4 regions of the Bacteroides celer genome follow, and region 2 is predicted to be linked to each of the others. Evidence: riboswitches for the same ligand, from Rfam matches in the RefSeq annotation. Region 2 holds a riboswitch; each other region holds the start of a gene.

Region 1 (3,161 bases), 250 kb from region 2:
TATCTTTCACCCCGAACTCGTATCCGATTCACTTTACTATTACAGACACCTGGAATGAAACAGCCTGATAAACGTACTCCCTTTTTATTCATTACACTGGGTATAGTTACCATACTGTTATTACTGATAGACATGGCAACGGGAGATACATATATTCCTATCACCAAGGTATGGGCTGTACTCACCGGAGGCGAATGTGACGAAATGACACGGAATATTCTCCTTTCTATCCGTTTCATACGGGTAGTGGTAGCGGCTTTGATAGGAATAGCACTCTCCGTTAGCGGTTTACAGATGCAAACAGTATTCCAGAATCCGTTGGCAGATCCTTACCTGCTGGGAGTAAGTTCCGGTGCAGGACTGGGCGTAGCTCTGTTCATACTAGGTGCTCCATTACTTGGATGGGCGGAGTTTCCAATTCTTCAGTCGCTGGGTATCGTAGGTTCGGGCTGGATAGGAACTGCCATAATCTTATTGGGAGTAGCCATTATCAGCCGGAAAGTAAAAAACATTCTCGGTGTGCTGATTATGGGAGTTATGATAGGCTACGTAGCAGGCGCTATCATTCAGATACTCCAATACCTAAGTTCTGCCGAACAACTGAAAATGTTCACACTCTGGTCAATGGGATCTCTTAGCCACATCACAGTCACCCAACTGGGAATTATGATACCGATGTTATGTATCGGTTTACTAATTTCCGTAGCCTGTATCAAATCGCTGAACCTGTTACTGCTCGGTGAGAATTATGCACGAACGATGGGAATGAACATTAAACGTTCACGCACGTTCATCTTCGTTTCTACCGCACTGCTGACAGGAACGGTCACCGCTTTCTGTGGTCCGGTAGGATTTATCGGCCTGGCAGTACCGCATGTCACACGACTGCTATTCAACAATGCCGACCACCGGATACTGGTCCCCGGCACCATGCTGACAGGGCTTATCAGCATGCTTCTCTGCGACATCATCGCCAAGAAGTTCCTACTTCCGGTTAACTGCATCACCGCCTTGCTAGGTGTTCCGGTTATTTTATGGGTAATTGCTAAAAACTTGCGTAGATTCAAATGATAGAACTTAAAGAACTGACATTAGGATATGGACAGCGCACGCTGTTGGAAACGGTAAATGCCCGAATCACAGGCGGACAACTCGTTGCCCTGTTAGGACGTAACGGAACGGGAAAGAGCACCCTGCTCCGTGCTATGATGGGGCTGGGAAAGCCTCAATCAGGAGAGATTACTCTGCAAGGAAAAAACATAGCATCATTGAAACCGGAAAAATTAGCCCGGAATATAAGCTTTGTCACCACCGATAAAGTACGTATCGCTAATCTCCGCTGTAAAGATGTAGTAGCTTTAGGGCGTGCTCCCTATACCAACTGGATCGGCCAACTGCAACCGGAAGACCAAAAGCGGGTGGATGACGCTATGCAGCTAGTCGGTATGTCCGGTTATGCAGAAAAGACAATGGATAAAATGTCCGATGGCGAATGTCAGCGAATTATGATTGCCCGTGCTCTTGCACAGGATACTCCCGTCATCCTGCTTGATGAACCGACCGCCTTCCTGGACTTACCTAACCGCTACGAGCTCTGTTTGCTTTTAAAGAAACTGGCACAGGAAGAAAAAAAATGTGTCTTATTCTCCACTCATGACCTCGACATCGCCTTATCGCTTTGCGACTCCATCATGCTCATAGATAATCCGCAGATGTACACGCTGCCTACTCCGGAAATGGTGGCCAGCGGACATATAGAAAGACTTTTCCGAAATGAATCCGTCACGTTTGATGTGCAGGAGATGAGAGTACGCATCAAATAAACAAACAGATATCCGACAAGAATCAGACTGTGTATAAAATAAATAGGTAGCATTCATTTGGGTTCCTATATAAATTCGCTATCTTTGCCCCGAATTGGTTTCAGATAGCCATATCAACTATCTGAATTAAAAGGGAATCGGGTGTAAATCCCGGACAGTCCCGCTGCTGTGAAACTCCATTCAACTTCTTGATATTTACTTTTACCACTGACCAGGTATCGATAGTCAAGGTCGGGAAGGCATCAGGAAGGGAGTCAGTCAGAAGACCTGCCATTCATACCTTTATAGTTGTTTTTACTCGTGGGATAGGAAAACGGCAGACTGTAAAAAAAGAATCGAGTAGTCATGACATCGGAAATGATTGAAGGAGGATAAATTCTCTCTAGCTAAAATATCAAAAGGACGGCATTAGACCGTCATGCTCAATGTGTGCGTATCCCCGCAGAAGTGATTTCTCCGGGGGTACTTTTAGCTAAACTAAATATCATCATATAATAATCACAATGGAAGTTCTAAGAAATTTATTTGAAGGTTACCCCAATCTTTGGGGCGGCGGAGTGGCACACTCCGTACTGATTCTGTCACTAACCATAGCGTTTGGAATCATCCTTGCAAAAATCAAAGTGCGGGGAGTATCTCTGGGAGTTACCTGGATACTCTTTGTCGGAATCGTATTCGGTCATTTCAACATGAATCTGGACGAACACCTGCTCCACTTTCTAAAAGAATTCGGATTGATTCTGTTTGTTTACTCAATTGGTTTGCAGGTAGGACCCGGCTTTTTTTCAGCATTCAAAAAGGGGGGCTTTACCCTGAATATGCTAGCTATGCTCGTAGTAGTATTAGGAGTAACCATTACTATTATCCTGCACTTCACCACCAGAACTCCGATTACCACAATGGTAGGTATTTTGTCCGGAGCCGTCACCAATACTCCGGGACTGGGAGCCGCACAACAGGCCAACAGTGATTTGAATGGCATAGATGCTCCCGAAATTGCTTTAGGATATGCTGTCAGCTATCCGCTGGGTGTAGTAGGTATCATCCTTTCCCTGCTTGCTTTGAAATATCTCCTTCGCATCAATACTGCTCAAGAAGAAAAAGAAGCAGAAGTCGGTCTGGGACATCTCCAGGAACTTACCGTACGCCCTATCTCCATTGAAGTGAGAAACGAATCGGTAGATGGCATCAGGATTAAAGAACTCCGCCCGTTACTGAACCGTAAGTTTGTCATTTCCCGCATCAAACACCGCGAGGGTGGAGAAACCGAATTGGTCAATTCCGAAACAATTCTACATGTAGGGGATATCATATTAGTGATCTCTACCCCGATTGACG
Region 2 (3,161 bases):
CCTGTCCGTCGGCAACTTTAATCTGCTCTTTCACCAAATCTACCCCAATCACTTCTTCCGTAATCGGATGCTCCACCTGTAAACGGGTGTTCATCTCAAGGAAATAATAGTTGCGGTGTTTGTCAACAAGAAATTCGATAGTACCCGCACCAATGTAGTTTACTGCTTTAGCCGCGGCTACCGCTTTTTCACCCATGTCTTTCCGCAGTTCGGGAGTGACGAAAACCGAAGGAGTCTCTTCTACGATTTTCTGGTTACGGCGTTGCACGGAACATTCGCGTTCGCACAGATGAATGACGTTTCCATGCTTGTCACCAAGAATCTGGAACTCGATATGATGAGGCTCTTCAACGAACTTCTCCAGATAAACCGTGTCATCGCCAAAGGAAGACAACGATTCGCTCTTGGCAGTGGTATAAGCTTCTTTCACTTCTTCGACACTGTGGATGAGGCGCATACCCTTTCCACCACCGCCCATAGAAGCTTTCAGCATCACCGGGTATCCGATCTTATTGCAAAGTTCTATGGCTTCTTCCACACTTTTCAAATTGTCTTGTGTGCCGGGAACAACGGGTACTCCCGCCTCGATCATTTTGATACGGGCAGCAATTTTATCCCCCATGGCTTCCATTGTTTCCGGATTAGGTCCGATAAAGATGATTCCTTCTTCCTGACATCGACGGGCGAAGGTAGCATTCTCGGACAAGAAGCCGTAACCCGGATGGATGGCGTCCGCATGAGCTGCTTTCGCCACTTCGATGATTTTTTCTATATTCAGATAACTCTCTTTGGATGCTGCCGGCCCTACGCAATAAGCTTCGTCTGCATAAAGCACGTGCTTCGCGGTCCGGTCTGCTTCGGAAAAGATAGCGATACTCGTTATCTCCATCTCCCGGCAGGAGCGCATCACCCTTACGGCAATTTCACCGCGATTGGCTACTAAGATTTTTTTTATCATACTTTTTTCAATTAAGTACATACTTATTAATGTCTTCCTATCTAATGGACATACTCCACCCGACGAAAAACAGTATTTTTTTGATTTGGGGCTTAACAAGTGATGCTCTTTCTCCTAACCCACGAGGAGGGGAGCGTCTTACACAAAATGGCAGGTCTTCTGACTGACTCTTGTCTTATTTGCCTTCCCGATTAACATCAGTGGCGTTAAACTAGTTCAATTATAAGACATTGAACAGAGCTTCACAGCAGCGGGACTGTCCGGGACTTACACCCGATTCCCTATTAATCGTCGTCCGTTGGATACGGATTCTGAACCATTTCGGGGGGCAAAGATAAATAAATATTAAATAAGATGTTCCTTTTTTGCACGAAAGTTTCATTTTTGTGCAATGCTTATCTTTAAAACGGGGATTTGTCTTCGATTAAGAATATTGTATATCTTTGTAATGTCATTAATTATATAGTAAAAATGAAATATTTAAATGAACCCGTCAGGCGCCAGGATCGTCTGCTGGAAGAAGAAAAAGCTCTTCGTTTATTACAAACTGCAGAATACGGAATATTGTCGATGCAGGCAGTAGGAGGCGGCGGTTATGGAATTCCTGTCAATTATGTGTGGGATGGTGCTCATTCTATTTATATTCATTGTGCACCCGAAGGGGAGAAACTGCGTTGTATCTCTGCTTGTGAGAGAGTTTCTTTTTGTGTGGTAGGAGCCACTCATCTTGTTCCCGACAAGTTTACGACGGGGTATGAGAGTATTGTACTGACAGGGACAGCCCATACTGGACTTTCGGAAGCCGAACGGATGAAGGCGCTTGAACTGCTGTTGGATAAACTCTCTCCTGAAGATAAAGTGGTAGGAATGAAGTATGCGGAGAAGTCTTTCCATCGCACGGAGATCATTCGTCTGGATATTGATAACTGGTCGGGCAAATGTAAACGGGTTTGATTCTTTAATTAGTGTGTAACCTTGCTACTTTTCTAAACTATATTTCTCCTGATATTGTTAAGTTGATAGTAATTAATTAAAAGGAGATATTCGTATGAAAGAAAAGAAAATAGCTCGTGAAGAAAGAAATCAGGAGAAACTGGCTAACGGTGATTGGGTAATGGCAGAGTTTTATGCAACGTGGTGTCCTCATTGCCAACGTATGAAACCGGTTGTTGAAGAATTTAAGAAACTGATGGAGGGAACATTGGAAGTGGTATTGGTAGACATCGACCAGGAACCTGCCCTTACAGATTTCTATACGGTTGAGTCGACTCCTACCTTTATTCTTTTTAGAAAAGGACAACAGCTTTGGAGACAATCCGGCGAATTACCTTTGGAAAGACTGGAAAGAGCAGTGAAAGGATTCAAATCCTGACGATTATTGCATAGCTTATCACAATGATATACGTGGCTGATTCTATGTTGGTGTGTCTTTGTCTGGCATACTTCTAATATGCATAAAGAAAAGCAGAAAGTATTCTCCGGTGAGGTACTTCCTGCTTTTCTTTATTTTCTTTGTTTTTATTGCTGTCTGTTGAGTCGTAACTCATACAGGCAAGCCTGTACCTCTTCAAGACTGCCGGTATGTTTTCCTTCATCATCAGACAGTTTGATACATTCTCTCCATTCCTGATTGACATTCATCTTACATTGTGTCAGTTTCATCACGATGTTCGAAGGCTCGAATCCGGTATCATTGGTAAGGTTGGTACCGATTCCGAAAGAGCAGCGTATTTTGTTCTGGCAGTATTCCTGAATATCCAATGCCTTTGTAAAGTCGAGGGCATTGCTGAAAACGATGGTTTTGGTCGTCGCATCAATTCCCAACTCTCTGTAACGGGCAACCAGCTTGTCGATAAACTCAAACTCATTACCGGAATCGCAACGCACTCCATCAAATAGTTTAGCCTGTTTGCGGCTAAGGTTACTAAGGAAGATACCGGAAGTATATGTATCGGAAAGTGCGATACCCAAATCCCCGTCATAAACATTCACCCAGTTTTCGAGTGCCATATAGTTGGCATGTTTATATCCGAACTGTGCTCCATGAAACATAAACCATTCATGTGGATGAGTCCCCATCATTTTCATTCCATATTTCATTGCAAAGTTACAGTTGGAAGTTCCGGTGCAATAATGTGCCGTCTCATTCAGCTTCTTGATAACCGTTTCCTGCACATCAATGGAGAATCTTCTCCGTGTGCCG
Region 3 (3,161 bases), 2.4 Mb from region 2:
TTGCTCAACAGTCTGTATAGTACAGAAGCGGAAAGGTAATATTCTTGCTGGTAGTAGCTGTTTTCTGTTTTCTTTAATGAGTTCTTTGTATCAGGGTCTAGGTAACGTTGATAGCTCCAATTCCACTTGGCAGAGGTTTGGAATACCCATTGTTGGCTGAATTCTTTCTTGTATTGACTTTGTATGAAAGTGTTTTTATCCCACAGGTGTTGGGTAGAATGGTCGTCGTAGAAAGTGGTAGCTTTGGGTAGTCCCCGGGAGGATTGGAAGTAATAGGCTTTCAGCCGCCATTGTTCTTTATCGGAGAAGTTACCGTAAAGTCCGGCTTCAGCACGGAATGTTTGTACATCTGTATTCTTCCGTTTCTCACGTGAGGACAGATCTCCTTCTGCACTTCCATAGCGCAGTGTATATGGATAATGTCCGTCAGAAGACATCCATTCGCCATTGACTGACATGCTCCATGTTTTATTGAATTGTTGTTCCAGCAGGAGGGAGGGATTGACTAATCCCCAGGAACCTGTTTTGAAAGCTCCTGCTATGTTGGTCTTTTTGTCTTTTGTGAACTGTGGGGTAAGTGTCTGGATATTCAAGATGCCTGCTGACGCAAAGAAGCGGGCAGGTTGGAAGATGTTATCGCTTTGTCCGTTGTTTAGAGAAAGTCTGTCTACGTTATCGAGTGAGAAACGCCCGATGTCGATTTGTCCCGTTTGGCAATCGGTTAGGGTGATCCCGTCATAGCCAACAGCGGTATGTTGTGCTCCCAGGCTTCGTATGGATACAGTTTTTAGTCCGCCAATACCTCCGTAGTCTTTTACGGTCACTCCGGCAAAGTGTTTCACTGCGTCGGATACTTGCAAGGCGTGCAGGTTTTTCAGGGCGTCTTTGGAGAATACTTGCAGGGGAGCGGTAGAACGTACTTCGCGAGTCTGATAGATATCTGATACTGTTATTTCAGGAATAGAATATGTATGTGTCGTATCTACCTTTTGCTGTTGTGCAAAAAGTGGTATGGATAAGAATTGGCAGCAGAATACTGCAAAGATCATTTTCTTAAATGTTCTCTCTTTCATTTATTCCTTATTTCAGTCTGTTGCTATTTAAAAGTGTCCGGGCGAAATCCCTTCGACCGGACACGCATAAATAAACTTGGCAGAGTTTATTCGTTTTAACACACTTTCTCTGAATTAGAGTGATGAATGAAATGATAGACGACTTGTCCGGTTCATTAGACTCAACGCTTTTTCCTCGAAAGCAGTGAAACATAATTGCATGGTAGGTCTTCTGACTTATTCCTGTTACAAACGCCTTCCCAGATTATTCTCCAGTGGCAATGAGTGAATTGCTTGTAACATGCATGGAACTTACAGCAGCGGGACTGTTCAGGATTTACACCTGATTCCCTTTTAATTGCTTCCCCCGTAAGGGAGTCGCAAACCAATGCGGGACAAAGATAGGGAGTTTATTTGTTTTTTCCAAGTTGGGGGATATTCTTTTTCTTTCGTCCTGATACGAAAGAGAAAGAACCAACTTGTTTTCTTCGATATTTTCTGTATTTTTGTAAATGAGACTGTCACTTATTACAAAATTTACCAAATTAGCGGATTTTAGAGGCGGGTATTGAGTTGCCCGCCTTTTTTATTTGTTTGACATAAGATTAGCTTTTAAAAAGTATCTTTGTCTATGTCCAACGTTGGACGTATGAAACAGATTTATTGAAACATAATTGGTCGTTTTTTATAGGGGATGCAGCGGTATCCACCTATTTTGTTCCTTACTATACGGTTTTGAACTAATTCATTTCGGTATGGTTTTGAAGCAAATGATACTTTAGCAAACAAGTATTGAAACGGTAGCCCGTGAAATAATATAGAATTTACCTAACGTACAAACGTAGGTTATCTACCGTGTGAATGTCCGTTACCTACTGGGCGAGCATCAACAACCTACCAGACAAAAGTCGGTCATCTGCCGGACGAACAGTTCATGAGGGACACGGGAACAGAAACGGCACCGACGAAGTGATCCGAACCGACAACGGCAGCATCCAAAGCCATCTTCTCTGCCCAGTATTATTGCTGTTGTTTATAACAGAAATAATACTTTTACTTACTCTTCTTTACTCTTCTCTTCTCTACTCTACTGGTTTTCATTGGCTTTTCCCCCTTTACTGGTGGGCGTTTCAGCGCTTTGTACACCCCTCTCCGAACACCCTCATTTTTGTATCGTTTTACTCTAGTTCAACATTAGTTAAGTATTCTTCGATAGCTTGTGCGGTGGCGTCTTTTAGGAGCACGGTCTTTTCCTTGTTTAAAAGGTAGAGGGTGGGGATAGCCTTCAAATCATATAGTTGTTGTTCTTTGATGGCAAATTTCTTGTCGTATCCGTTGATCCATTCTTTGGGGAATTCATTCAGGTGTTTTCTCCATTCGTCCAACTCTTCGTCAGGGTAGATAGAGAGGACTGTTAGTTTCTTTTGTCCCAAAAGTCGGTTGATGATAGGTGCGTTTTTCAGGGCATCTATTGTTTCTGTGCAGGCATGACAGCCGGGGTTATTGATGAATAGGAGGATATAGTCGGCTTGCTGTTGATAGAGGGAGCCTTGTGCGCCGGAAGCTAATGTGTAGCTGAAGTTCAGGGCTTTGGTTCCGATACGGTTTTTCTGTGCTAATTCCCGGCGGGCTTTAGGACGTACTTTCTCAATTTCCTCTAACAAGGGAGAAGCTAACATGGCGTCTAATACGGGAATATAGAATTCTTCGTTACGCATAGGGGAGTTGGGGTCGTATAAATATTTATCCGCCAGGTCGGTGATGTAGGTGAATACTTTTTTGTCTACATTCGTTTGTTCGATTGTTTTCCGCATGGCTTCTTGTGCAGTTTCCAACGGGACGTGATTCAGTATGTCACAATAATCCGCCCAAGCTTGTTCGGTCACTTCGGGGTGGTGGATGTAATTAGTGTCGGCGAAGTTGACGTTATCCCAATAGTGTTTTACCAGAAAGTCTGCCCGTTGTTCCGGGGCTGTCATCATTGGGGGGATGGCAGGCAATGTAAAGGTTTTAATGGTGTCTTGTATTACATCATTTTTGTTCAGACTGGAAGCGTTGCCGCTTTTGCAGGCACAAAGGCAAAGGATGCATATAGCTGGAAGAATATGG
Region 4 (3,161 bases), 250 kb from region 2:
AGCATTGCACTACTTCATATTGCTGATTGAAGATATTATTAATTTCTGCCGTTACACGTATTCCCGTTTTCCCCCATTGAAAAGTTTTGGATAGGGAAAAATCGTGGGTATACCAGGGCTGTGCGTAGTTCTCCGGGATATTGGCGACTGCTTCATAACGTTCACCTGTATAAATGAAACTATAGTTACAGGACCATGTTTGGTAACTTCCATTGAGGATGATGGAACCTCCATGCCAAGGTATATAAGGAATCTGGCCTCCATACCATTCACTGGTAGGATCGGTAAAATCCTGTGCCTTTTGATAGGTGTAATTGAAGAGAGTGCTAAGTTCCACCTTTCCGAAGCCCCATTCTCCTCGTATGGCTGCGTCTAATCCCCGAATTTCCACATGTCCGAGATTAATCATAGTCCAACGGAACTGGTTGGAGGTAGGCATGGCAATGATTTTATCATCTACTTCATTATAGTAACCATCTATTTGTAAGTCCAGGCTTTTCAGCCAATGGTTATTCCAGGTGTGAGAGAAAGTGATACCCACATCGTATTGGGTGGTATATTCTGGTTTTAAGTCCTTATTGCCTATAAAAGTATAATACAAATCATTGAGAGTCGGCATGCGAAAGACTTTTTTATAAAAGGCCCGTACATTCAGAGGGAACTTGGTCAATGGTTGCCAGGTGGCTATGACAGAAGGAGTGTATTTGTTTTTGGTGCCTGCATTAGCTCCTTTGGTACGTGTATTGTCGTCGACATGAGTATATAACAGGCTCGCCTGCAACATGAGGTGGTTGAAATCAAAGGACGTGGCGGCAGAAGTCAGGATTGTATTACGGGTTGGATAGACAAAATCTATGAGATCGGCCCGTAATGTATTCCATTGAAAATCATTGGATAATGACATACTCCACCAGGGATAGATGGTGAATAAATGGGCGGCCGAAGCATAGATTTCTTGTTGTCGGTAGTGATTGTCTACGTACATGGTGGTGACATCCAGTCTGGGATCGGATAAATAGTGGAGATAGTCATAAGCATATTTTCCGTTGGCTAGCAGACTGTACCAAGGCTTAAAATAGTTTTGAAAAGAGCCTTGCACAAACAGATTGGTATCCCACTGCCGGTCCTGATGGCGAAACTTACCCGGCTCTTCTCTTACCGCAGCTCCGGGATATCCTCGTTCTGAATTGTATAGGTATGCTTTGGCTTTCCATTCTCCTTTGGGGACTTTTCCGAAGAATGCATTCTCCAAACGTAACATTCTTACGTCTCCATTTTGACGAACAGCTGTTGTGTCGTAACCATCTTTCTTGGCGTATGTGAATTTATATCGTCCTGATGTATACATATACTCCGTACTGATGGAACTGCTTATTCGTTCGTTGAAACGATGTTCCCAAAGTAGTGACGGATTGATGGTAGAGAATGAACCGCCTTTCACCCCGATGTTCAGATTGTTTTTCTTTTCCCCTTTGAATAGGGGTTTTCGTGTCTGCATATATATGGCACTTGCGGAACTATAATCTTTGGCAGGTTGGAAGATGGCACTTTTTTGACCATTATATAGTGAAATGACTTCCATATTATCTAATGAAAAACGGCCTAGATCGACGACTCCATTTTGCGCATTTCCTAATTCAATACCATCGTAAAATACTCCGACATGATGACTGCCCATACTTCGTATATTGACGGTTTTTAGTCCTCCAATACCTCCGTAATCTTTTATCTGTACTCCGGAAAAGTAGCGCAAAGCATCAGCAACGGAGTAAACATTGAGCTTCTCAAGTTCTTTGCCGGACAGAATCTGTACAGGAGACATCTTTTTTTGCATCCGGTTGCTGTAGATAGTAACTTCTTTGAGTTTGAGAAGTGTATCAGACAGAGAAGTCTGATGCCGAACCCTGGACTGGGAAATGGCCGGTAATGTGGTAAATAGAGATAGAATCAAACATAATATCCACCGTAAATGGATATAATGCTTATTGTATGAATGGACTTGAATAGAAAGCATGTCTTTTATTTTATAGGTATAAAAAATCCGTTTGTTCAGATCTGAATTCAATCTACACAAACGGACATATAGCTATTATACCAAATAAAAGATAATTGCTTATTTTCTATTTGACTACTACCCGAAATCCCGCAGGTGTAAATCAGAACATCAAGGCAGGTCTTCTGACTCATCCCATTTTGCAACGCCTTCCCAGATAAACTATCCAGTGACTTTTGTGTTGCAATTTTGCTCTTTGATTACAAGGAGCGGAGATTTACAGCAGCAGGTACTGTTGCCGGTTTACACGGCATTCCCTTTTCATTCCTTAACAACGCAAAAGTTGTTCAAGGAAACCTTAACGGCACAAAGTTAGAAAGTTTTTATTAATTAGTTTGTTTTATTCTAAAAAAATATCCCATTGACCAATAACAAATATTCCGGCATCTGATCCTATTCTCTCCATTTGTTAGTGATCAATTGGATGGAAAAGGATATATTAATATGTTATCCCAACGACAGAATCAATATTTGTGCCGTCAATACTCGCAGAAACATGGTGAGCGGATACACCGTAGCGTAGCCGACGGCAGGCGCATCACAGGAAGTCAGGTCATTGGAGTAAGCCAATGCCGGCGGATTGGTGGTAGAACCAGCCAGAACTCCGATAAGCGTGAAATAATTCAGCTTGCAATAATACCGTCCTATCAATCCCGTAATCAGAAGTGGCAGGATGGTTATGATTACTCCGTAGCCAACCCATATATATCCTCCGCCATGAATGACTGTGTCTACAAAGCCTTCGCCTGCTCCTAAACCTACGCAAGCGAGAAAGATGGAAATACCGATTTCACGAAGCATCAGGTTGGCACTCATGGTGGTATAAGTAATCAGCTTGTATTTCGGACCGAAACGGCTAATCAGGATAGAAACGATGAGCGGACCGCCTGCCAATCCTAGTTTCACAGGTTGCGGAATTCCGGGAAATGCGAAAGGAAGACTTCCCAGAATACATCCTAAAGCGATACCTATAAAGATAGGAATCAGGTTCGGATGATTTAAGCGTTTCATGGAGTTGCCAAGTACTTTCTCTGCATGGGCAACAGCCAGTTCGGAACCTACAATGGTGACACGGTCTCCCATTTGTAACTGTAATTGTGGAGAGGCT

What was found. Region 2 has a riboswitch for cobalamin ahead of accC (acetyl-CoA carboxylase biotin carboxylase subunit). Riboswitches for the same ligand answer to the same signal wherever they lie in the genome.
Region 1: it holds a riboswitch for cobalamin, as region 2 does, so the genes downstream of both, CJF29_RS04655 (putative transporter) here and accC (acetyl-CoA carboxylase biotin carboxylase subunit) in region 2, are expected to answer to the same signal.
Region 3: it holds a riboswitch for cobalamin, as region 2 does, so the genes downstream of both, CJF29_RS16025 (TonB-dependent receptor plug domain-containing protein) here and accC (acetyl-CoA carboxylase biotin carboxylase subunit) in region 2, are expected to answer to the same signal.
Region 4: it holds a riboswitch for cobalamin, as region 2 does, so the genes downstream of both, CJF29_RS04650 (TonB-dependent receptor) here and accC (acetyl-CoA carboxylase biotin carboxylase subunit) in region 2, are expected to answer to the same signal.

What each region holds. Positions count from the first base shown of each region.
Region 1 is NZ_CP178209.1:1,257,123-1,260,283, reverse strand. It holds gene CJF29_RS04670 (ABC transporter substrate-binding protein) at 1-58, shown strand, start outside; gene CJF29_RS04665 (FecCD family ABC transporter permease) at 55-1,071, shown strand; gene CJF29_RS04660 (ABC transporter ATP-binding protein) at 1,068-1,823, shown strand; cobalamin riboswitch at 1,902-2,113, shown strand; gene CJF29_RS04655 (putative transporter) at 2,327-3,161, shown strand, end outside.
Region 2 is NZ_CP178209.1:1,503,256-1,506,416, forward strand. It holds gene accC (acetyl-CoA carboxylase biotin carboxylase subunit) at 1-958, opposite strand, end outside; cobalamin riboswitch at 1,090-1,294, opposite strand; gene CJF29_RS05600 (pyridoxamine 5'-phosphate oxidase family protein) at 1,430-1,912, shown strand; gene CJF29_RS05605 (thioredoxin family protein) at 2,007-2,330, shown strand; gene pncB (nicotinate phosphoribosyltransferase) at 2,477-3,161, opposite strand, start outside.
Region 3 is NZ_CP178209.1:3,914,646-3,917,806, reverse strand. It holds gene CJF29_RS16025 (TonB-dependent receptor plug domain-containing protein) at 1-1,073, opposite strand, end outside; cobalamin riboswitch at 1,257-1,457, opposite strand; gene CJF29_RS16020 (DUF5106 domain-containing protein) at 2,231-3,161, opposite strand, start outside.
Region 4 is NZ_CP178209.1:1,253,772-1,256,932, forward strand. It holds gene CJF29_RS04650 (TonB-dependent receptor) at 1-2,014, opposite strand, end outside; cobalamin riboswitch at 2,151-2,369, opposite strand; gene CJF29_RS04655 (putative transporter) at 2,501-3,161, opposite strand, start outside.